DNA from 4 places in the Streptomyces sp. NPDC058289 genome. Region 4 is predicted to be linked to each of the others. Evidence: riboswitches for the same ligand, from Rfam matches in the RefSeq annotation. Region 4 holds a riboswitch; each other region holds the start of a gene.

What was found. A riboswitch is a leader RNA that binds a small molecule or an ion and turns the genes downstream of it on or off. The one in region 4 is predicted to bind cobalamin.
Region 1: another riboswitch for cobalamin. It lies ahead of metE (5-methyltetrahydropteroyltriglutamate--homocysteine S-methyltransferase); the one in region 4 lies ahead of ACFVX6_RS07160 (CbtB-domain containing protein).
Region 2: another riboswitch for cobalamin. It lies ahead of ACFVX6_RS22580 (energy-coupling factor ABC transporter permease); the one in region 4 lies ahead of ACFVX6_RS07160 (CbtB-domain containing protein).
Region 3: another riboswitch for cobalamin. It lies ahead of ACFVX6_RS05335 (ABC transporter substrate-binding protein); the one in region 4 lies ahead of ACFVX6_RS07160 (CbtB-domain containing protein).

Annotation. Positions count from the first base shown of each region.
Region 1 is NZ_JBHVYI010000132.1:4,769-9,769, reverse strand. Features, by position in the region: gene metE (5-methyltetrahydropteroyltriglutamate--homocysteine S-methyltransferase) at 1-2,226, opposite strand, end outside; cobalamin riboswitch at 2,400-2,626, opposite strand; partial or broken gene ACFVX6_RS37900 (GntR family transcriptional regulator) at 2,704-3,150, opposite strand; gene ACFVX6_RS37895 (DUF1269 domain-containing protein) at 3,307-3,696, shown strand; gene ACFVX6_RS37890 (M1 family metallopeptidase) at 4,168-5,001, opposite strand, start outside.
Region 2 is NZ_JBHVYI010000044.1:29,471-34,471, forward strand. Features, by position in the region: gene ACFVX6_RS22565 (ATP-binding cassette domain-containing protein) at 1-207, opposite strand, end outside; gene cbiQ (cobalt ECF transporter T component CbiQ) at 204-953, opposite strand; gene ACFVX6_RS22575 (energy-coupling factor ABC transporter substrate-binding protein) at 957-1,295, opposite strand; gene ACFVX6_RS22580 (energy-coupling factor ABC transporter permease) at 1,295-1,990, opposite strand; cobalamin riboswitch at 2,019-2,213, opposite strand; gene ACFVX6_RS22585 (flavodoxin family protein) at 2,452-3,183, shown strand; gene ACFVX6_RS22590 (hypothetical protein) at 3,212-3,733, opposite strand; gene ACFVX6_RS22595 (SsgA family sporulation/cell division regulator) at 3,860-4,267, opposite strand; gene ACFVX6_RS22600 (hypothetical protein) at 4,521-5,001, opposite strand, start outside.
Region 3 is NZ_JBHVYI010000007.1:81,180-86,180, forward strand. Features, by position in the region: gene ACFVX6_RS05320 (PA14 domain-containing protein) at 1-295, opposite strand, end outside; gene ACFVX6_RS05325 (hypothetical protein) at 377-823, opposite strand; gene ACFVX6_RS05330 (helix-turn-helix transcriptional regulator) at 1,145-2,137, shown strand; cobalamin riboswitch at 2,147-2,284, shown strand; gene ACFVX6_RS05335 (ABC transporter substrate-binding protein) at 2,322-3,314, shown strand; gene ACFVX6_RS05340 (FecCD family ABC transporter permease) at 3,311-4,366, shown strand; gene ACFVX6_RS05345 (ABC transporter ATP-binding protein) at 4,363-5,001, shown strand, end outside.
Region 4 is NZ_JBHVYI010000010.1:29,835-34,835, reverse strand. Features, by position in the region: gene pucL (factor-independent urate hydroxylase) at 1-274, shown strand, start outside; gene ACFVX6_RS07170 (histidine phosphatase family protein) at 366-824, opposite strand; gene ACFVX6_RS07165 (phytase) at 946-2,232, shown strand; cobalamin riboswitch at 2,283-2,419, shown strand; gene ACFVX6_RS07160 (CbtB-domain containing protein) at 2,458-2,676, shown strand; gene ACFVX6_RS07155 (CbtA family protein) at 2,707-3,459, shown strand; gene ACFVX6_RS07150 (hypothetical protein) at 3,575-3,844, shown strand; gene ACFVX6_RS07145 (alpha/beta hydrolase) at 3,932-5,001, shown strand, end outside.

The DNA.
Region 1 (5,001 bases), on a different contig from region 4:
GCCGCAGTCGGGATTGGCCCAGAGGCGTTCGGCGGGGATCGCCGCGAGTCCCTTGCGCAGCAGGGCCGCCGCTTCACCGGCCGAGGGGACGCGGGGAGAGTGGATGTCCCAGACTCCGGGGCCGACCTCGCGCGGGTAGCCCGCGCCGGCGAGCTCGTCGGCGACCTGCATGTGGGAGCGGGCCGCCTCCAGGCTGATGACGTCGGCGTCGAGCTGCTCGATGGCCTCGACGATGTCCCCGAACTCCGCGTAGCACATGTGGGTGTGGATCTGGGTGTCCGGTCGGACGCCGCTGGTGGTGAGGCGGAAGGATTCCGTGGCCCACGCCAGGTAGTCGGCGTGGTCGGCGGCGCGCAGCGGCAGGGTTTCGCGCAGGGCGGGCTCGTCGACCTGGATGACCGACGTACCGGCCGCTTCCAGGTCGTCGACCTCGTCGCGCAGCGCGAGTCCGACCTGCCGCGCGGTCTCGCCGAGGGGCTGGTCGTCGCGTACGAAGGACCAGGCGAGCATGGTGACCGGGCCGGTGAGCATGCCCTTGACCGGCTTGGCCGTCTGCGCCTGGGCGTACGTGGTCCAGCGGACGGTCATCGGGTCGGGACGGGAGACGTCCCCGGCGAGGACCGGCGGGCGGACGTAGCGGGTGCCGTAGGACTGGACCCAGCCGTGCTGCGTGGCGAGGTATCCGGTGAGCTGCTCGGCGAAGTACTGGACCATGTCGCCCCGTTCGGGCTCGCCGTGCACGAGCACGTCGAGGCCCGTCTTCTCCTGGAAGGAGACGACCTCCCGGATCTCGGCCCGGATGCGCTCCTCGTAGGCCGCCGTGTCGATGCGTCCGGCGCGCAGGTCGGCGCGGGCGGTGCGCAGGTCCGTGGTCTGCGGGAAGGAGCCGATGGTGGTGGTGGGGAGCAGCGGCAGGCCGAGGTGGGCGCGCTGGGCGGCGGCCCGTTCGGCGTAGGGCTGGGCGCGGTGGCCGTCGGCCTCGGTGATCGCTGCGGTGCGGGCGCGGACGGCCGGATCGCGGGTGATCCGGGAGGCGGTACGGGAGGCCAGGTCGGCCCGGTTCGCGGCGAGTTCGGCCGCGATCGCGTCGGTGCCCCGGGCCAGTCCGCGGGCCAGCGTGCTGATCTCGGCGGTCTTCTGGCGGGCGAAGGCGAGCCAGCGCCGGACCTGCGGATCGGTGTCCCGCTCGGCGTCGGCGTCGAGCGGGACGTGCAGCAGGGAGCAGGACGCGGCCACGTCGACCCGGCCGGCGAGGCCGAGCAGGGTGCCGAGGGTGGTCAGCGACTTCTGGTGGTCGTTGATCCAGATGTTGCGGCCGTTGACCACGCCCGCGACCAGGCGCTTGCCGGGGATGCCGCCGACGGCGGCCAGGTCGTCGAGGTTGGCTGCGGCCCGGTCGGTGAAGTCGAGGGCGAGTCCCTCCACGGGCGCCTTCGCCAGGACGGGCAGGGCGTCGCCGAGCCGGTCGAAGTAGGAGGCGACGAGCAGTTTGGGACGCTCGGTGAGGCCGCCGAGCTCGCGGTAGGCGCGGGCCGCCGCGTTCAGCTCGGCCGGGGTGCGGTCCTGGACCAGGGCCGGTTCGTCGAGCTGGACCCATGCGGCGCCCGCCGCGCGCAGGTCTGCGAGGACCCGGGCGTAGACGGGGAGCAGACGGTCGAGCAGGGTGAGCGGCTCGAAGCCGGCGGCCACGCCGGGTGCGGGCTTGGCGAGGAGGAGGTAGGTCACCGGTCCGACCAGGACCGGTCGGGCCGTGTGTCCGAGGTCCAGGGCCTCCTTCAACTCCGCCACCTGACGGGCGGGTTCGGCGGTGAAGACGGTGTCGGGCCCGAGTTCGGGGACCAGGTAGTGGTAGTTGGTGTCGAACCACTTGGTCATCTCCAGCGGGGCCACGTCCTGGGTGCCGCGCGCCATCGCGAAGTAGCCGTCCAGGGCGTCCGCCGCGACGGCGGACCGGTGGCGGTCGGGGATCGCGCCGACCATGACCGTGGTGTCCAAGACGTGGTCGTAGTACGAGAAGTCGCCGGTCGGAACCTCGGTGATGCCGGCCCCGGCGAGCTGGGCCCAGTTGGTCCGGCGCAGGTCGCGGGCCGTGGCGCGGAGGGCATCGGCGGTGACGCGGCCCTTCCAGTAGCCCTCGATCGCCTTCTTCAGTTCCCGGTTCTGTCCCTGGCGGGGGTAGCCGTACACGGTGGCCCGTACGGGCGCGGCTGCGGACTCGGTGGTCACGGAACTCTCCTTCGCGAGCGTGTCTCCATGAACCCGGTGACGGGTCGCGGAGGCGAAGGGTGCCGGAACGGGCGGACCGCCGGGGTCGCGTACGGCTGGGGTACGCGACGGGAGGACCCGCCTGAGGTGCACGCCGACCCGCCCACGAGGTCACCGGGAAACCGTGCGCGGTCGATCGCGCACGGGCAACGGGCAGGTCTTCGGACTCGCGGGCTCGCCTGCCGGTTTCCCGGCGGGCACCTAATGGCCGTCGCTTCCCAGGACCGGTTCCGGTCCCAGTGCGTATGACGGCGGTCGTTCCCGCTCACCGCTGCGGGGCAGTCCCGGATTCCCACCGGGTTCCCTCTTACGACGCATCCCGCCTGGCGGACGGGGGCGAACCAGCTGCGAGGCCCACAGTAGGGCGGGCGGCCGGGGAACGGGCACGACTTCCCCCGTGTCGGACGGTGACATGGGACACGACGGGCCTCGGGCGGTGCTCCCCGGCTGCCGGGCTACTTCTCCCGCTCGTGGTACGTCTTGCGGGACGGCGGTGTCCACGTCGTCCGCGGCGACGGCCCGCTCCCCCTGCGCGCACAGCTCTTCGAGCGCGGCGACGGCCTCGGGGCCGGCGTGGGCGGCGGCCAGCCGGGCGGCTTCGGCCTCCAGGAGCGTACGGACCGTGAGGAGCCGGTCCGCCTCCTCCTCGGTCGGCTCGTGCACGAACGCCCCCTGGGCGGGCCGCAGATCGACCCACCCCTCGGTGCTCAGGCGCTGCAGCGCCTCGCGCACCGGCTGCCGGGACACCCCGAGATGTCCGGCGAGTTCGCTCTCGACGAGGTGCTGCCCCGGCTGGAGGGCGCGGGTGGTGATGAGCTCCAACAGGGCCCCGTAGACGCGGTCACGCAGCGGGCCGGGCCGTTCCTCGTGGCGCGGCGCGTTCATGGGCGGGGAACTCCTGGTCCGCGCGGTGACCCAGGGCCCGGCGGACGAGCGCCTGCCGGGCAACTTCCTCTCACCGTCTGGAAGTTCCCCACTCCCGAGGGGGCACAGCAGGCGGAGTCCGCCCTGCTCGCCCTGCAGAAGGAACAGCTGATACAGGTGCACGACGCCGCGGTCGTCACCTGGCGCGAAGATGCCAAGAAGCCGAAGACCCAGCAGCTGAACAGCCTCACGGGAGCCGGCGCGCTCTCCGGCACCTTCTGGGGCATGCTCTTCGGGCTCCTGTTCTTCGTGCCGCTGCTCGGCGCCGCCGTGGGTGCGGCGGCCGGGGCCATCGGCGGATCGCTGTCCGACGTCGGCATCGACGACCAGTTCATCGACGAGGTGAAGTCCGAGGTGAAGCCCGGGACTTCCGCACTGTTCCTGCTCTCCTCCGACGCCGTGGTCGAGCGGGTACGCGGCTCCTTCCCCGGCGGGCAGGCGCAGCTGATCCGTTCCAACCTCTCCGGCACGCAGGAGCAGCAGCTCCGCGAGGTCTTCGCGGCCTGAGAACCCGTTGCCCGAACCGGAAGGGGCCCGAGCAGTGAGCATTCCGCGGGCGGCAGGACCGGAGGACAAGACCGCGGCGGGCTTCGGGCCCCCTGGCTGCGTCGCTCCTTCGCCGTCCAGGTCGACTACAAGGACGCCTCCGGCAATGCGCTGGACACGGTCGTCGTCACCATCTCCGGCGTGCCTGCCGGCCAGCCCGAGGACGCGACCGCGCGCAGCACCCACAAGCTCTCGGGCGAGGTGCACGCCACCCTCGGCACCGCACTCAGGTACTGACCCGCTCGCCGCACGGACCCGGATTGGGCCCCTGAGCCGCTGTTGGCTCGCGACCGCCGAGGAGCAGGCCCAGACCCTGGCCGTACCGCACGAGATCCGCGACGAACTGCGCGATTTCAACCGGGACATGGACCGCCTGAACGCCCTGACCGAGGATCAGGTCAATTTGACGCGGAGCCAGGTGGATCTTGGCGGTCAGCCCGCCGCACGAGCGCCCGGGCCCGGCGCGGGCAGCGGCGGGAGGGCCGGTGCGGAGAGCCAGGCCGTGAACAGGTCCTCCAGCGGTCCCGTCGCGAAGCGCGCCGCGTGCGCGGTGAACCCGGCCGTGGTGACCACGCCGTGGCGGTTCACGGTGGCCCACTCCCGCAGCATGCGGAAGAACGGGCCGTCCCCCAGCGCGCAGCGGATCGCGTGCACGGCCAGGCCGCCGCGCTGGTAGAGGCGGTCGTCGAACATCAGCTTGCGTCCCGGGTCGGCCAGCAGGAGGTCCTGCGGCTGTCCGGACAGCAACCGGTGTGCGGCGGCCGCCAGTTCGTGCGCGGTGCGGCCGCCGGAGCGCTCCGACCAGAGCCATTCCGCATACTTCGCGAAGCCCTCGTTGAGCCAGATGTGCCGCCAGTCGGCGATGGTCACGCTGTTGCCGAACCACTGGTGCGCGAGCTCGTGGGCGATGAGCCGCTCGGAGCCCCGTACGCCGTCCACGTGGTTGGCGCCGAACAGGGAGAGCCCCTGCGCCTCCACCGGCACGTCCAGCTCCTCGTCGGCGACGACGACGGCGTACTCGCCGAAGGGATAGGGGCCGAACAACTCCTCGAACAGCTGCATCATGGCGGGCTGCCGCGCGAAGTCGCGGGAGAACCGGGGCAGCAGGTGCGCCGGTACGTGGGCGCTCTGCGGGACCCCGCCGAGCCCGGGGTCGCCGAGCAGCACCGTCTGGTACATGCCGATGGACAGGCCGACCAGGTAGGTGGAGGTCGGCGCCGGCTGCTCGTACACCCAGGTGGTCGTGGAGGCACGGGTCGTCCGCGT
Region 2 (5,001 bases), on a different contig from region 4:
TCCCGCGCCGGGCCGCAGGCCGCCGCTCAGCAGCCGCATCAGCGTGGTCTTGCCGCTGCCGTTGCGGCCCAGCAGGGCCAGCGCCCGGCCCGGCGCGATGGCGAAGTCGACGCCGGTCAGGACCGCCGGGCCGTCCTCGTAGGCGTAGCCCGCGCCGGACAGTTCCACCACCGGCGGGTGGGAGGAGAGGGGCAGCGACGGGTTCACAGGTAGAGCCCCTTCAGGGTGAGGGTCAGGGTGATCAGGGCCGCCAGCAGGCCGGCGGTGGCCGCCAGGAAGCGCCACGACAGGGCCGCCTCCGGTACGAGGACCCGCAGCGCGCCGTCGTAGCCGCGTCCGGCCAGACCGGCCTGGAGCTTGGCCGCACGGTCGAAGGCCCGTACGAAGGAGGTGGCGGCCAGTCCGGCCAGGGAACGCCACACCGCCGCCCGGCCGGTGTGCCCGAGCCGGGCCGCCTGGGCCCGGCGGACCTGGGCCATGGAGTCCAGCAGCAGGAAGCCGATCCGGTACATGACCAGGGCCACGTCCACCACGGGGGCCGGCACCCCGGCCCGCACCAGCCGGGGCAGTACGTCGGAGACCGGGGTGGTGAAGGCGAACAGCAGCAGCCCGAGCGAGGCCGCCGAGGTGCGCAGCAGCAGTTCGGCGGCGAGCCGGGGGCCGTCGGGGGCCAGGGACACCGGCCCTGCCGGGCCGCCGACCGCGAACAGCAGGGGCAGCGCCCCGGTGAAGCAGAAGCCGAGCGGGATCCGGAAGGCCCGCCAGAGCTGCCGGCCGGCCACCCCGGCCGGGCCGAGCAGCACGGCGAGGGTGGCGGCGGCCACCAGGGGCCCGCCCGGCCAGGGCGGCAGGCACACGGCGGTGACCGTCAGCCCGATCCCGAGCAGGGCCTTCTCCAGCGGGTGCCGGCCGCGCCAGCGACTGCTGTGCGCGGCCACGTCGATCGGCAGCACCGCCTAGGCCTCCGGGGCGGTGGCGGCAGCGGCGGCGGCCGCCCCTTGGCGGCGGCCCTTGCGGACGCCGAAGTAGTACGCGAGCACGCCCGCCCCCAGGGCCGCCTGCAAGGCGAACAGCGCGGACTCGATCTCGGCCGAGGGGGGCTCGTACAGAGGGGAGAACCAGGGCTCGTAATCCGGCTTCAGCTCGGTGATCGCCGCCTCCGCCTGCCCGTCGGCGCCCGCGAAGGGCTCCTCCTTGCCATCGCCCAGCCCCAGGGCGATCGGCAGCACGGCCAGCGCCGCCACCAGGAGCAGCAGCAGGGTGTTGATCTTCGCGTTCTTGGACATCCCGCTCATCACGCCGCCGCCTTCTCTCCGGTACGGGTGCCCGTCAGCTTCGCAACACCGAGCCGGACCAGGTCCGACTTGCTCGACGCCATCAGCAGCCGCATCACGAGGACGGTCAGCAGCCCCTCGCTCACCGCCAGCGGGATCTGCGTGACCGCGAAGATCCCCCCGAACTTCGCGAGCGAGCCCGCGAACCCGGAGGCCGGGTCCGGGAAGGCCAGGGCGAGCTGCACGCTGGTGACGCAGTAGGTGATCAGATCGGCGAAGAAGGCGCCGAAGAACACGGTCACCATCAGCGGGAGTTCGAACTTCCGCAGGAGCCGGTAGACGGCGTAGCCCGCCCACGGGCCGGCGATGGCCATCGAGAAGACGTTGGCGCCGAGGGTGGTGAGCCCGCCGTGCGCCAGCAGCAGGGCCTGGAACAGCAGGGTGATCGTGCCGAGCACCGCCATGATCGGCGGCCGGAACAGGATCGCCCCGAGCCCGGTGCCCGTGGGGTGCGAGCAACTGCCCGTCACGGAGGGGATCTTCAGGGCGGACAGGACGAACGTGAAGGCCCCGGACGCACCGAGCAGCAGGGTGCTCTCCGGGTTGGCCTTCACCTCGCGGGTGAGCGAGCGGACGCCGTGGACGACGAAGGGGGCGGACGCGGCGCCCCAGGCGACCGCGTGCAAAGGGGGCAGGAACCCCTCGGCTATATGCATGGGTAGGGAGACCTCTCCAGCACCTCGTGGATGGACAACGCGCCCCGGCCGGTCTCCTGGCTCACGGGTTGACGTCCATGCTCCGCCTTCCCGGGCAGCGCGGAACCTCCCGCGCAGCCCAGTGGCTTTCCCGCAGGAGTGGAGCCGGACTTCCCGATCACAGTGGCGAGGGCCGCACCGGTTTCCCACCGGTTTCCCGAACACCAAGGCTCGCTGACCCTAGTCGGCCGCGCGGAGCGGTAACAACCCGCCCCCATTGCGCCGACAGGTGGCCGGATTCCGATTTATGGCGACTCTCCGCGTCGGTCGGCCGACCCTTCACCCCAATTGCGCTGATCGAAGAGGGAGTTCCGTGAGGAGCGGCCCGACGGGCCATGGTCACCCCGAGCCTCCGCACGGTTCCGCACCCGGACGGGTGCGGTCCGCTGGCGGGCCCGTCCGGCGGGGGTCAGGCTGGTGGGGTGACCGCCGAATCCGATGCCGCGCCCGCCTTCGACTACTCCGACCTGACCGCCGTGTACGTCAACTGCACGCTCAGGCGATCGCCCGAGCCCAGCAACACCGAGGGCCTGATCGACAAGAGCCGCGCGGTGATGGAGGCGGCCGGGGCCCGGACCTCGCTCATCCGGGCCGTCGACCACGACATCGCCACCGGAGTCTGGCCGGACATGACCGACCACGGCTGGGAGAGCGATCAGTGGCCGGTGCTCTACAGCCAGATCATGGACGCCGACATCCTCGTGCTGTGCGGCCCGATCTGGCTCGGGGACAACAGCTCGGTGATGAAGCAGGTCATCGAGCGGCTCTACGCCTGCTCCTCGATCCTGAACGAGCAGGGCCAGTACGCCTATTACGGGCGCGTGGGCGGGGCGCTGATCACCGGCAACGAGGACGGCGTCAAACACTGCGCCATGAACATCCTCTACAGCCTCCAGCACCTCGGCTACGCGATCCCCCCGCAGGCCGACGCCGGATGGATCGGCGAAGCCGGACCCGGGCCCTCGTACCTGGACCCCGGCTCCGGCGGCCCGGAGAACGACTTCACCAACCGGAACACGGCCTTCATGAGCTGGAACCTCATGCACCTGGCCGCCCTGCTCAAGCGGTCCGGCGGGATGCCGGCGCACGGCAACCAGCGCTCCTCGTGGGACGCGGGCTGCCGCTTCGACTTCCCGAATCCCGAGCACCGGTAGACGGGCCCGACCTCCCGCCGGCGGGTGCTCAGCAGACGTTCGGGTGCGCGACGTCCAGGACGAAGCGCTCCGGGGCGTGCAGCTTGAAGGAGGTGTAGGCGGGCTTGGTGTCGAAGGCGGCCCCGAAGGTGACGTACCCCTCGTAGTCGCCGGTCAGGGCGATGCCCTTCAGCTTGGGCAGGTAGATCTTGAGGAGCTTGGGCCCGCGGTAGACGTTGGTGCCCGCGTCGTCGTGTCCGGCGGCGGGGTGCAGGCGGATCTCCAGGAAGTACCGGCCGGCCAGCGGGACGGGCTTGCCGGACCCGTCGTAGACCAGCGACGGGACGGGGGTGACGGTGACCTCGGGAATGTATCCCTGCAGGTCGATGACCACGCGGTCGTACGTGCAGTGCCCGCCCCAGCGGGCATCGACGACGAGCGGGGTGGCGGTGGTAGTGGTGGCGGTGGCGGTCGTGGCTGCGGCGGAGGCCGGGGCGGCGAAGGCCAGGGTGGCGGTGAGCAGTGCGCCCAACCCCAGTGCGGTGGCCTGCCGGCGGCGTGGACGGTTCATTGCGTCCCCTCGATTCCGAGAGACGGGGAACGGTGTCACCCGTGAAGACGCTCCCGGTACGGCCGTGGTTGCAACGGGTTCACCCGGTCTGCCGGGTCTCGCAGGATCCCGCCGGGTTCACCCCGGTCAGCTGGGCAGGAGGGCGCTCAGCTCGGCGTCGAGGTCGTAGTGCCGGTGCTCCTGGCCGCGCGGCACCAGCTCGGTCATCCGGCGGCACAGCGCCTGTACGTCCTTGGCCCGGGCGGACACCACGCACGACTGCTCGCCGTTGCTGAAGGCGAAGAAGACCCGCGGCTCGGTGCCCCTCCAGCGCGGCCACACCTGTATGTCGCCCTCGCCGGTGGCGCAGACCTGGCCGTCGAGCAGCAGTTCCCGGGAGAAGACCCAGCGGGCGATGTGCATGCCGGCACCCTCGAAGTCGAGGGAGATCTCGTAGGGCCGCTCGGTGCGGTACACGAAGACGCCCCGCACCGGCAGGGGCGCGGGCGCGGCCTCCAGGCGGAGCGGGAGGACGCGGTGTTCGGTGCCGGTCATGCGGGCGCCTCTCTCTCGGGGTGGGGTCTCGCCGGCGCACGCGCGACATGCCCACTCGGGCAAGCTAGCCCACCTCCGGGCCGCCTTCCCGCGGCCAAAGGTCCCGTCCGACCGGGCCTCTCGACCCGACTTCGCCCGACGCGCCGAGCCCCGGCCTCCGGGGGAGGTCGGGGCTCGGCGGAAGGGTGTGAGTTGCTGGTGCAACCCGCCTGCCCGACGCTGTCTGATCCGGGGCGCGGACCGGCGGATGGTGTCAGGACTGCCGGCTGGCGAGCCGTTTGGCCGTTTCTCGGCGCTGGGGCTGGAGGGGGTCCACGAGGACGCCCGAGCCCTTGCCGGGAGTGTGGTTCCAGCCCCGGATCTTCGCCGCGGCCTTGGCGAGGCGATCGTCGCCGGGTGGTACGTCGATGGAGAACAGCGACTCGTCCGGCTTGGCGTCGTCACCGCCCCAGCGCACCACACCGTCGCAGTCGGCGAGGATGTCCCGGATCACCAGCTCCTCCAGGGGGAAGAAGCCGCCGCGAGCCCCGGAGGGATAGGACCCGGGCCGGATCTGGACCGCCGTACCGGAGGCCAGGTTGGACTCCGCCAGACCCTTGCGCACCGAGCCGGGGCTGCGCCAGCCGACGACCTCGCCCGCGCGCAGGGCGTCGATCTCGTAGTGGAAGCGGGTGACCACGTGGACCAGGACGGTCTCCACGTCGGCCATGCGCATCCGGACGCCGTCGAGCGGG
Region 3 (5,001 bases), on a different contig from region 4:
ATCCGAAGTCCCGGTCCAGGGTCCAGCGGACCCCGAAATTATCGGCCGGCAGGCCGGCGGCCGGAGCGCCGGTGCCCCAGTTCTCGTCGACCGTGGTGTCGCAGTCGGTCCGTACGGGCGCCTGGCTGAACGAGGTGGTGGGGAAGAAATCGCGGGTGGACTGCGACGACGGGCACGTCGCCGCCGCCGTGGCTGCTGCGGCGGAGGTGGCGCCTGCGGCGGTGATCAGTCCGCAGGCGGTGGCCATGGCAGCCAGCGCGGCGGCGGCACGGTGCCGCCGAGGAGTTGTGGTCACGGTGTGAGGCCTGTCCCAAGAGGAAGGTGGACTGGCGGGTCACGAGGGGGTTGATCTTCCGCCGGGCAGACTCTACTGAACTCAGTAAGTCGGGCAGAGGTTGGCCTGGACGGTCGCGACGATGAGGGCGGACTTTACGGGGCCGAAGCCGTCGGGGTGGTTGGGGCCGATGAAGCGCTGGTTCGCGCCGGCCACTCGCTTCGCCGGGTCCTTCTCGCCCTTCATGGACTGGCACTGGTCGAGGCCGCGCGAGACGGCCTTGTCGTCGTTGCCGTTGACGATCTCGGGGTCGATCTTGTTCAGCGCGGCCAGGTAGGCGGCGCGCTGCGCGGGTGCGGGGCTCGGCGGGAGGCCGCTGTCCGGGCGGGCCGCGCTCGGATCGGCGCTGGGTCGGGCGCTCGGGTCGGCGCTCGGCACGGTCGAGGTGGAGGGCTTGTCGGGGGTCGGTGCGTCGGAGTCGCTGCCGCAACCGGTGAGGGCGAGGATTCCGGCGCCGGTGAGGGCGATGATCACGTGGTGTCTGCGCATCGGGTCATGGTGGCCCGGGAGCGGGTCCTGTGGGGCCGCTGTGACCGGGCTGTGACACGGCCCGCGCGGACGGGGGACGGGCAGGGTGAGCGGGGGTGGCTCGGCCGGGCTGCTCAATGGACCGGCGTGGTGGGGTGGGCCCGGATCGGTCCCCTCGACCCGCCCGGCTGCCGGCGGTGCGCCCGTTCCGTGCGCAGTGCTCCGCCGCCGGCCTGGTGCGGGGGTGTCTCGCGATGTCGGACCGGCCCGGCCGGGGTGCGGAGGCGCCCGAGGAACCCGGAGGTGCCCGAGGAACCCGGGGAAACCGCCTAGCCTGGGGGAATGAACGCCACCGCCGGGCGAGAGCCCCGTTCCGACCTGCGGGACTTCCTGCGTTCCCGGCGTGCCCGCATCGGTCCCGAGGAGATGGGGGTCGCCGCCCACCCGGGGCGGCGGCGGGTGCCCGGGCTGCGGCGGGAGGAGGTCGCGCAGCTTGCGGGGGTCAGCGTCGACTACTACACGCGGCTGGAGCAGGGGCGCACCCTGCACGTCTCCGATGAGGTCCTCGACGCCGTGGCCCGTGCGCTGAGGCTCGACGCCACCGAGCGGTCCCACCTCTTCGACCTGGCCCGGCCGCAGCGGGCCACCGGGCCCGGGCGAGCAGCCGGCGCGGCGGCCGGAGCCCCCGGCCCCGCGGAAGCCGCCGGCCCGCAGCGGGTCCGGGCCGGTCTGTACCGGGTACTGGACGCCCTCGACGACGGCACCCCGGCGATGATCATGGGGCGCCGGCTTGAGGTCCTGGCCGCGAACCGGCTCGCCGAGGCCCTGTACGCCGACTTCGGCGCGGCAGAGCCCCACACCTCGGAGCCGGACACCCCGGAGCCCCACGCCTCGGAGCCGGACACCCCGGAGTCGGGCGCGCCCGGTCATCGCGGGCGCAATCTGGCGCGGTTCCTCTTTCTCGACCCCGCCGCCCGCGGGCTCTTCGCCGACTGGGAGAGCGCCGCGCGCGCAGCCGTCGCCGCGCTGCGGTTCTACGCGGGCCGACACCCGTACGATCCGGACCTGAGTCCGCTCGTCGAGGAACTAGGCGCGCTCGACGGTGACTTCCGGCGTTGGTGGGCCGGGCACGACGTGCTCGAACACACCCACGGGACCAAGCGCTTCCGGCACCCCCTCGTCGGCGAACTCGCCCTGGAGTACGAGTCCCTCGCCTTCCCCGACGACCCCGACCAGACCCTCTACCTCTACACGGCCGAGCCGGGATCACCCTCCGACGAGGCGCTGCGGACCCTCGCCTCCCGGGCGGCCGACGCGGTGCGCGCGCAACGCTGACGTCGCCCTTCTGGCACACTGGGCCGGGTTATCCAGGCGGTGCAGGACAGGAAACCGGTGCGAATCCGGTGCGGTCCCGCCACTGTGACCGGACACCCCCGTGCGGGGACCCGGGAGTCAGACACTGACGCACCGCCTCTTTCGGTTCGACCAGGGGACGCGGATCCCCCGGAGAGGCTTCACCATGTCTTCGTACCCCCGTGCGCTGCTGCGCGCGCTCCTGCCCGTCCCCCTCCTGATACCGCTGGCCGCGTGCGGGGGATCACCCGCAGCGCAGGACGCGAAGGCGGCGGCGAGCGCCGCGCCCGGATTCCCGTACACGGTCACCAACTGCGGTGTCACCAGCACCTATCAGGCACCGCCACAGCGTGCGGTCACGATGAACCAGCACGCCACCGAGATCCTCCTGGCCCTCGGGCTGGAGGGAAGGACGGTCGGGACGGCCTACCTGGACGACGCCGTACTGCCCGCCTATCGGCCCGCGTACGACAAGATCAAGGTGCTGGCGAAGGAGTACCCCTCCAAGGAGATCCTCCTCGGCGCCAACCCCGACTTCGTGTACGGGGGTTACTCCAGCGCCTTCGACAAGGCGCAGGGCCGCGACCGCGAGGGACTCGCCAAGTCCGGCATCAACTCCCGCCTCAGCGTGGAGTACTGCACCGAGGGCAAGGTCGGCCTCGACCAGCTCAGGACCGAAATCACCGAGGTGGCACGGACCTTCGGCGTGCCCGAGCGCGGCGAGCGGCTCATCGCGGACGAACAGCGCCGCATCGAGGCCGTCAGCGCGCGCGTGAAGGACCGGGCCAAGCCCGCCGTCTTCGTCTACGACTCGGGCGAGGCCTCCGCCTTCACCTCGGGCGGCAAGGGCATCGGCAACGAGATCGTCTCGATGGCGGGCGGGACGAACGTGTTCGCCGACCTCGACGACACCTTCGGCGACGTGTCGTGGGAGAAGGTCATCGAGCGCAAGCCCGAGGTCGTCCTCATCTACGACTACGGCGGCACCACCGTCGAAGCCAAGAAGCAGCGCCTGTTGAACGATCCGGCGCTGGCACAGGTCCCCGCGGTCAAGAACCAGCGGTTCGTCGTGCTCCCGCTGTCCTCCGCCGTGCTCGGCGTACGCGTCGCCGACGCCGTCGAATCGCTGGGCGGCCAGCTCCACCCCGCCGCCCCGTGAGGCTCCGGGCCGCCCGCGCGTTCACCCGTACGCCGGTCGTACTGGCCCTGCTCGCCGCCGCGCTGGCCGCGTCGGCCCTGGCGGGCCTGGCCCTGGGGCCGGTACGGATCCCTCCGGGGCGGGTGCTCGACATCGTGCTCGGAGGGCCGGGACCCGGAGGGGGAGCAGGAGCGTTCGGGGCGATCGTGTGGGACGTCCGGATGCCGCGCGTCCTGCTCGGAGCCGTCGTCGGCGCGGGACTCGCCGTCGCGGGAACCGTGCTCCAGGCCCTCGTACGCAACCCGCTCGCCGACCCGTTCCTGCTCGGAGCCTCCTCCGGGGCCTCGGCCGGGGCGGTGCTGGTGATCGTCTTCGGCGCCGGGTTCCTCGGCTTCGCGGGCGGGACCGCGGTACCGCTCGCCGCGTTCGCCGGGTCGATGGGCGCGCTCGTCGCCGTCTACGCGATGGCCCGGCGCGGCGGCACCATGACCACCGGCCGGCTGATCCTCGCCGGAGTCGCCGTCCAGTACGTGCTGTCCGCCCTGACCAGCCTCATCCTGGTGCTGGCCGCCCATCCCGATCAGATCCGCAGCGTGCTGTTCTGGACCCTCGGCGGGCTGGGCGGGGCGCGCTGGAGCGAACTGGCCCTGCCCGCCGGGGCCCTGCTCCTGGGCACCGGGCTGCTCGTCGCCCTGGCCCGGCCGCTCGACCTGCTGCTCGCGGGGGAGGAGGGCGCCCAGACGCTCGGCCTGGACACGGGCCGCTTCCGGGCCGCCGTGTTCGTCCTCACCTCGCTCGTCATCGGCGTACTGGTGGCCTACAGCGGGGCGATCGGCTTCGTGGGGCTGATGGTCCCGCACGCCGCCCGGATGGCCGTCGGCGCCGGGCACCGGGCGCTGCTGCCCGTGGCCGCGCTGGGCGGGGCGGTGTTCCTGACCTTGGCCGACCTGATCGCCCGTACCGCCGCCGCGCCGGAGGAGATCCCGGTGGGCGTGGTCACGGCGCTGGTCGGCGGGCCGTTCTTCTTGTGGATGCTGCGCAGGTCCACCCGTACCGAAGGGGTCGTGGGATGAGGGTGGGACGGCCTACGGGGCCGGTGGCCGAGCCGGTGGCGGAGGCAGCGGAGGCGGCGGAAGCTGCGGAACTCGCCGTCGAGGCCGTGCGGTACGAGATCGACGGGCAGCCGCTGCTGCACGGGATCGACCTCACCGCCCGCCCCGGCGAGACGGTCGGGGTCGTCGGTCCCAACGGCAGCGGCAAGACGACACTGCTGCGCTGCATCTACGGCGCCCTGCGCCCGACCGGCGGGCGCGTCCTGCTGGACGGCGCGAACGCGGCCTCGCTGGGCGTCAAGGACCGCGCCCGGCGGGTGGCGGTGGTGCCCCAGGATGCGGCCGGCACCTTCGGGCTGACCGTGCGCGAGGTGGTCGCCATGGGGAGAAGCCCGCACAAGCGGTTCTGGGAGCAGGACGGACCCGACGACGTACGCCGCGTCGCGCGGGCCCTGGACACCGTCGGCGCGGCCGCCCTCGCGGACCGCCGCTTCGACGGGCTCTCGGGCGGCGAGCGCCAGCGCGCCCTGGTGGCCCGCGCCCTCGTCCAGGACCCCGGCCTGCTCGCCCTGGACGAACCGACCAACCACCTGGACATCCGCTACCAACTGGAGATCCTCGGCCTGGTCCGCGCCCTGCCGGCCACCGCCCTGCTG
Region 4 (5,001 bases):
GCTGGAAGCCTTCGCGGAGACCTACTCGTACTCCCTGCAGCAGACCCTGAACCAGATGGCCGAGCGCGTGCTCGACAACTGCCCCAAGGTCAACGAGGTGCGCCTCAACCTCCCCAACAAGCACCACTTCCTCGTCGACCTGGAGCCCTTCGGCCTCAAGAACGACAACGAGGTCTACTTCGCGGCCGACCGCATGTACGGCCTCATCGAGGGCACCGTGCACCGCGACGGCGTGCAGCCGGTGATCGCGACGAGCGACTGGATCGTGGCCTGACGCCCGCTCCGCACCCAGGGTAGTTCGGCCCGGACCGCGTCGCGGGGTCCGGGCCGTTCCGCGTTCTCACCCGGAAGCCCCCGCCGCGTTCTCATTCGGGTGGCTCCGCCTGCCCCACGAGCAGGTTCCAGCGCCCGGAGCGCCCCGTCAGCGTCGTCACCGACCCCGGCCGTACGTCGAGCCGCCAGAAGGCAGCCGCGGGCAGCTCCAGGGCCCACACCACGGCCGCCCGCACGACGCCCTGCCCGGCCACCGCCCGGTGCGTCCCCGGCGCCAGCGCGCCCAGGTGCGCACCGACCCGCGCGATCAGCGCCTCCACCGACTCCCCGCCGCCCGGGGGCGCGTACGAGGTGTCGGTCATCCACCGCCGCAGCCCCTCGGGGTCCTCCGCGGCCACATCGTCCATGCTCCGCCCGGCCCAGGCGCCGTGATCCTGCCCGCGCAGCCCTTCGTGCCCGGGGCACGGATCCCCGTACGGGAAGCGGTGGGAGCGCGCCGCTTCGTCCAACGGGGGCGTCAGGAGCCGGACTCGTACGACGGTGGGGTGCACCGTGTGATTGTCCCGGGGTTTCGCATCGCGTTCAACCGTCGGCCACCTGCCGGGCGCGGACATGACCAGCAACCCGGGGAGCGTCTTCCCCTCAGGGCAAAACCCTTGTAAAGGAAGAACATTGACCATACGTTCGGCCGCCCGCGCCTCCGTACTCGTGCTCTGCACGACACTCGCGGCCTCCGTTGCGCTCCCGGCGCAAGCCTCCTCGATCGGCAGTGTCCGGCCCAAGGCCGAGACCGCGCCGCTGTACGACGACGAGGCCGACGGCGACGCCAACGCCGATGACCCGTCGATCTGGCGCAACGCCGCCGACCCGGGCCGCAGCCTGGTGATCGCGACCGCCAAGCAGGGCGGTCTGCGGGTCTACGACCTGGAGGCCCGGCAGGTGCAGTCGCTGTCCGCCCCGGCCGGACCCGGCGCCGACGACGCACCCGGCCGCTTCAACAACGTCGACCTGGTCAACGGCCTGCGCCTGGGCGGCGGGCGCGCCGATCTCGCGGTCGTCAGCGACCGGGGCAACGACCGGCTGCGGATCTACCGCATCGACCGGAACCGGCCCGGCGGCCCGCTCACCGACGTCACCGACCCGGGAGCCCGCCCGGTCTTCTCCGCCGACCAGGCCGAGATCAACGAGCAGAAGACCGCGTACGGCCTGGCCACCTGGACGGACCGCAAGACCGGCCGGTCCTACGCGCTGGTCAGCCAGCGCAACCGCACCCGGATCGCCCTGCTGGAGCTGCTGGCCACCCCCGCCGGCACGGTCGACTACCGCCAGGTGCGCACGCTCGACCTGCCGTCGTCCTTCCGCCTGCCGAACGGCGCTTCCTGGACGCCCTGCGCCGAGCCGGGCGAGCTGCCGCAGATCGAGGGCATGGTCGTCGATCCCGCGGACGGCACCCTGTACGCGGGGCAGGAGGACGTCGGGATCTGGCGCATCGATGCGGGCCTCACCGGCACGCCGAGGCTGATCGACAAGGTGCGCGAGTACGGAGTGCCCGGCACCTACGACGAGCAGACCGAGGAGTGCACGCCCGGCGCCGACCCCGGCTACGGCGGCAAGCGCCTGAAGGCCGACGTCGAGGGCCTGACCCTGGTCACCGAGGCTGACGGCGACGGCTACCTGCTCGCCTCCAGCCAGGGCGACGACACCTTCGTCGCCTACGACCGCGAGCGCGAGGACCACAACGAGTTCGAGGGCGCCTTCCGCATCACCGCGGCCTCCGCCACCCTCGACGGCTCCGAGGTCTGCGACGGCGCCGCAGCCCTCAACGCCCCCCTCGGCACGCGCTACCCCCGCGGCCTGCTCGTCGTCCAGGACGGCCGGGAAACCCCCGGCGACGGCGACCGCGAGGCGACCGGCTTCAAGTTCGTCGACCTGGGCGAGGTCGTCGACGCCATCGACTGACGGGACGAGCGATGAGACGGAGCCCTCCTGCAAGGACGCTGTAAGGCCGCCATAAAGAGCGGTACGGTGGCGGACGACAAGACGACGGTATGACGGAAGTCCGGTTGAGAATCCGGCACGGTCGCGCCACTGTGAATCCTCCCGGAGGGGGAGGAAAGTCAGACCCGCCACCGTCGTCGAAAGCACCACTGACCGGGACGCGTGTTCCCTCTGGAGGCTCCTGCCATGGCCAACTCCGCCGTGCCCACGACTGCCGCTCCCCTGGCCGTCGCACCCATCTCCCTCACCGCTCTGGCCCCTTGGGCGCTGTTCGTCGGTGTCCTGATGCTGGTCCTGCTCTACCTCGTCGGCGCCGAGCAGGGCGCCACCGCGATCTTCGAAGGCGACACCGTGCACGAGTGGATGCACGACGGCCGCCACCTCCTCGGCTTCCCCTGCCACTGATCCACCGATCCGCAAGGGACCGAAAACTTCATGAATCCCATTTCCCCCCGCGTGCTCCTCATCAGGGGCATGCTCGCCGGCCTGCTCGCCGGAGTCGCCGCGTTCCTCGTCGCGTACTTCCTCGGTGAATCCCAGGTCGACGCGGCGATCGCCATCGAGGAAGCCGGAGCCCACGACCACCACGGCGGCGAGGTCGCCCCGGTCAGCCGGGCCCTCCAGGCCACGGCCGGGCTGGGCACCGGAACCCTGCTCTACGGGATCGCGCTCGGCGGCATCGCCGCGCTCGTCTACTGCTACGCCCTGGGCCGGATCGGCCGCTTCGGCCCCCGGGCCACGGCGCTGCTTGTCTCCGGCGGTCTGTTCGTCACCGTCACCCTGGTGCCGTTCTTCAAGTACCCCGCCAACCCGCCGGCCGTCGGAGACCCCGAGACCACGGTGCAGCGGACCACCCTCTACGTCCTGATGCTCGCGCTCGGCCTGCTGCTCGCGGCGGCCGCGCTGATCCTGGGCCGGCGCCTGGCGCCGAGCCTGGGCAACTGGAACGCATCGATCGCCGCCTCGGTCGCCTTCGTGGTGGCCGTCGGCATCGCCTACGCGTTCCTGCCCGGCGTCAACGAGGTGCCGGCGGACTTCCCGGCGGCGCTCGTCTGGCAGTTCCGACTCGCCTCGCTCGCCATTCAGGCAGCGATGTGGGGCACTTTCGGCCTGGCTTTCGGATTTCTTGCCGAACGGGCCCTTGTCCCGGCCGGAACTCCCAAGGAGGCTGTACAGCCTGCGAGTTGACGTCTTGCGTGCAAGTGACTGAAAGGCTGGTGACGGCGCGGTGACGACGGCGATCCGAGAGCTCGGGGACCACCGAAGACCCAAAGACCGCCGGGAGGGGCCGAGCCGCCCGTACGTGCCGCAGCTGCCGACCCGGCAGCAGTGGCGGGACGTGCGGGAGTGGCGGGGCTGGACGGGCGCCGCCCCGTTCTGGCTCAACGCGGTGATCCTGCTGCTGACCCCCTTCACCGCCGTCACCCTGCTCGCGCAGATCGGCATCATCGCGGGCCTGACCGCCATGGGCGGCCTGGCCCGCCACCTCTGGTCGGGTGACTACGGCCATGCGGCCATCCACTCCGCCGCCGTGCTGATGGGCGCGGCGGCGGTGACGGTCGTGGTGGTCTGACGGGGGGCCGGCCGGGGGGCTAGCCCCCCGAACGGCCTTCCCGCCTACCGGATGTGGCGGCCGAGGATGCTCAACCATCCTCGTTCCATGGCCACTTACCGCAGCAAGACCGCACTCATCGCCCTCTGCGTCACGGCCGTGGCGGCCACGCTGACCAGTACTGCCGATGCCACAGCCACCGATGCCACAGCCGCCGCCGCCACCCGGGGCGCTGCGCCCACCCTGGCCTGGACGGCGTGCACCCACACGGGCCACCTCGACGGCCAGCAGTGCGCGAAGCTGTCCGTCCCCCTCGACTACGCCGACCCGGCCGGCCCGCACGTCGACCTCGCCGTGTCCCGGCTGCCCAGCACCCGCCCCGCCGCCCGGCGCGGGACGCTGGTCGCGGTCCCCGGCGGGCCGGGAGGCTCGGGCGTGCAGCGACTCTCACAGAAGGGGGCCGCGCTGGCGGGGCAGTTGGCCGGCGCGTACGACATCGTCGCGCTCGACCCGCGCGGTGTCGGCGGCAGCGTCACCGCCGAGTGCGGCCTGGACGCGGCCGACCGACGGCTGACGACCCTGCGGTCCTGGCCCGGCGCCGACGGAGGGATCGCGGAGAACGTCGACCGCTCCCGCCGGGTGGCCGAGGCCTGCGCCGCGAACGGCGGCGCGGAGCTGCGCAGTTTCACCACCGCCAACCAGGCGCGCGACACGGACCGCTTCCGGGAGGCCCTCGGCGAGCGCAAGCTCTCGGTCTGGGCCGTCTCCTACGGGACCTACGTGACCGCGGTGTACGCGCAGAAGTTCCCGCAGCGCACCGACCGCCTGGTGCTGGACAGCAGCGGGGACCCCGACCCGACGCGGGTCGCGCGCGGCTGGCTCGCGAACATGGCGCAGGGCGCCGACGACCGCTTCCCCGACTTCGCGGCCTGGGCGGCGGACCCGGCGCGGGCGGGGGAGGGGCTGCGGCTCGCCGAACACCCGGACGACGTACGCCCCTTGTTCCTGTCCCTCGCTGCGCAATTGGACCGTTCCCCGAAGCCCTCGAACGTACCCGGCCTGCCGCTGACCGGCACGATGCTGCGCCAGGCCCTGCAGACCGCCCTCTACGGCGACGCCCAGTTCCCCGCCTTCGCCCGCCTCGTGCGCGAGGCCCTGGACCCCGAGGCGGTCCCGGA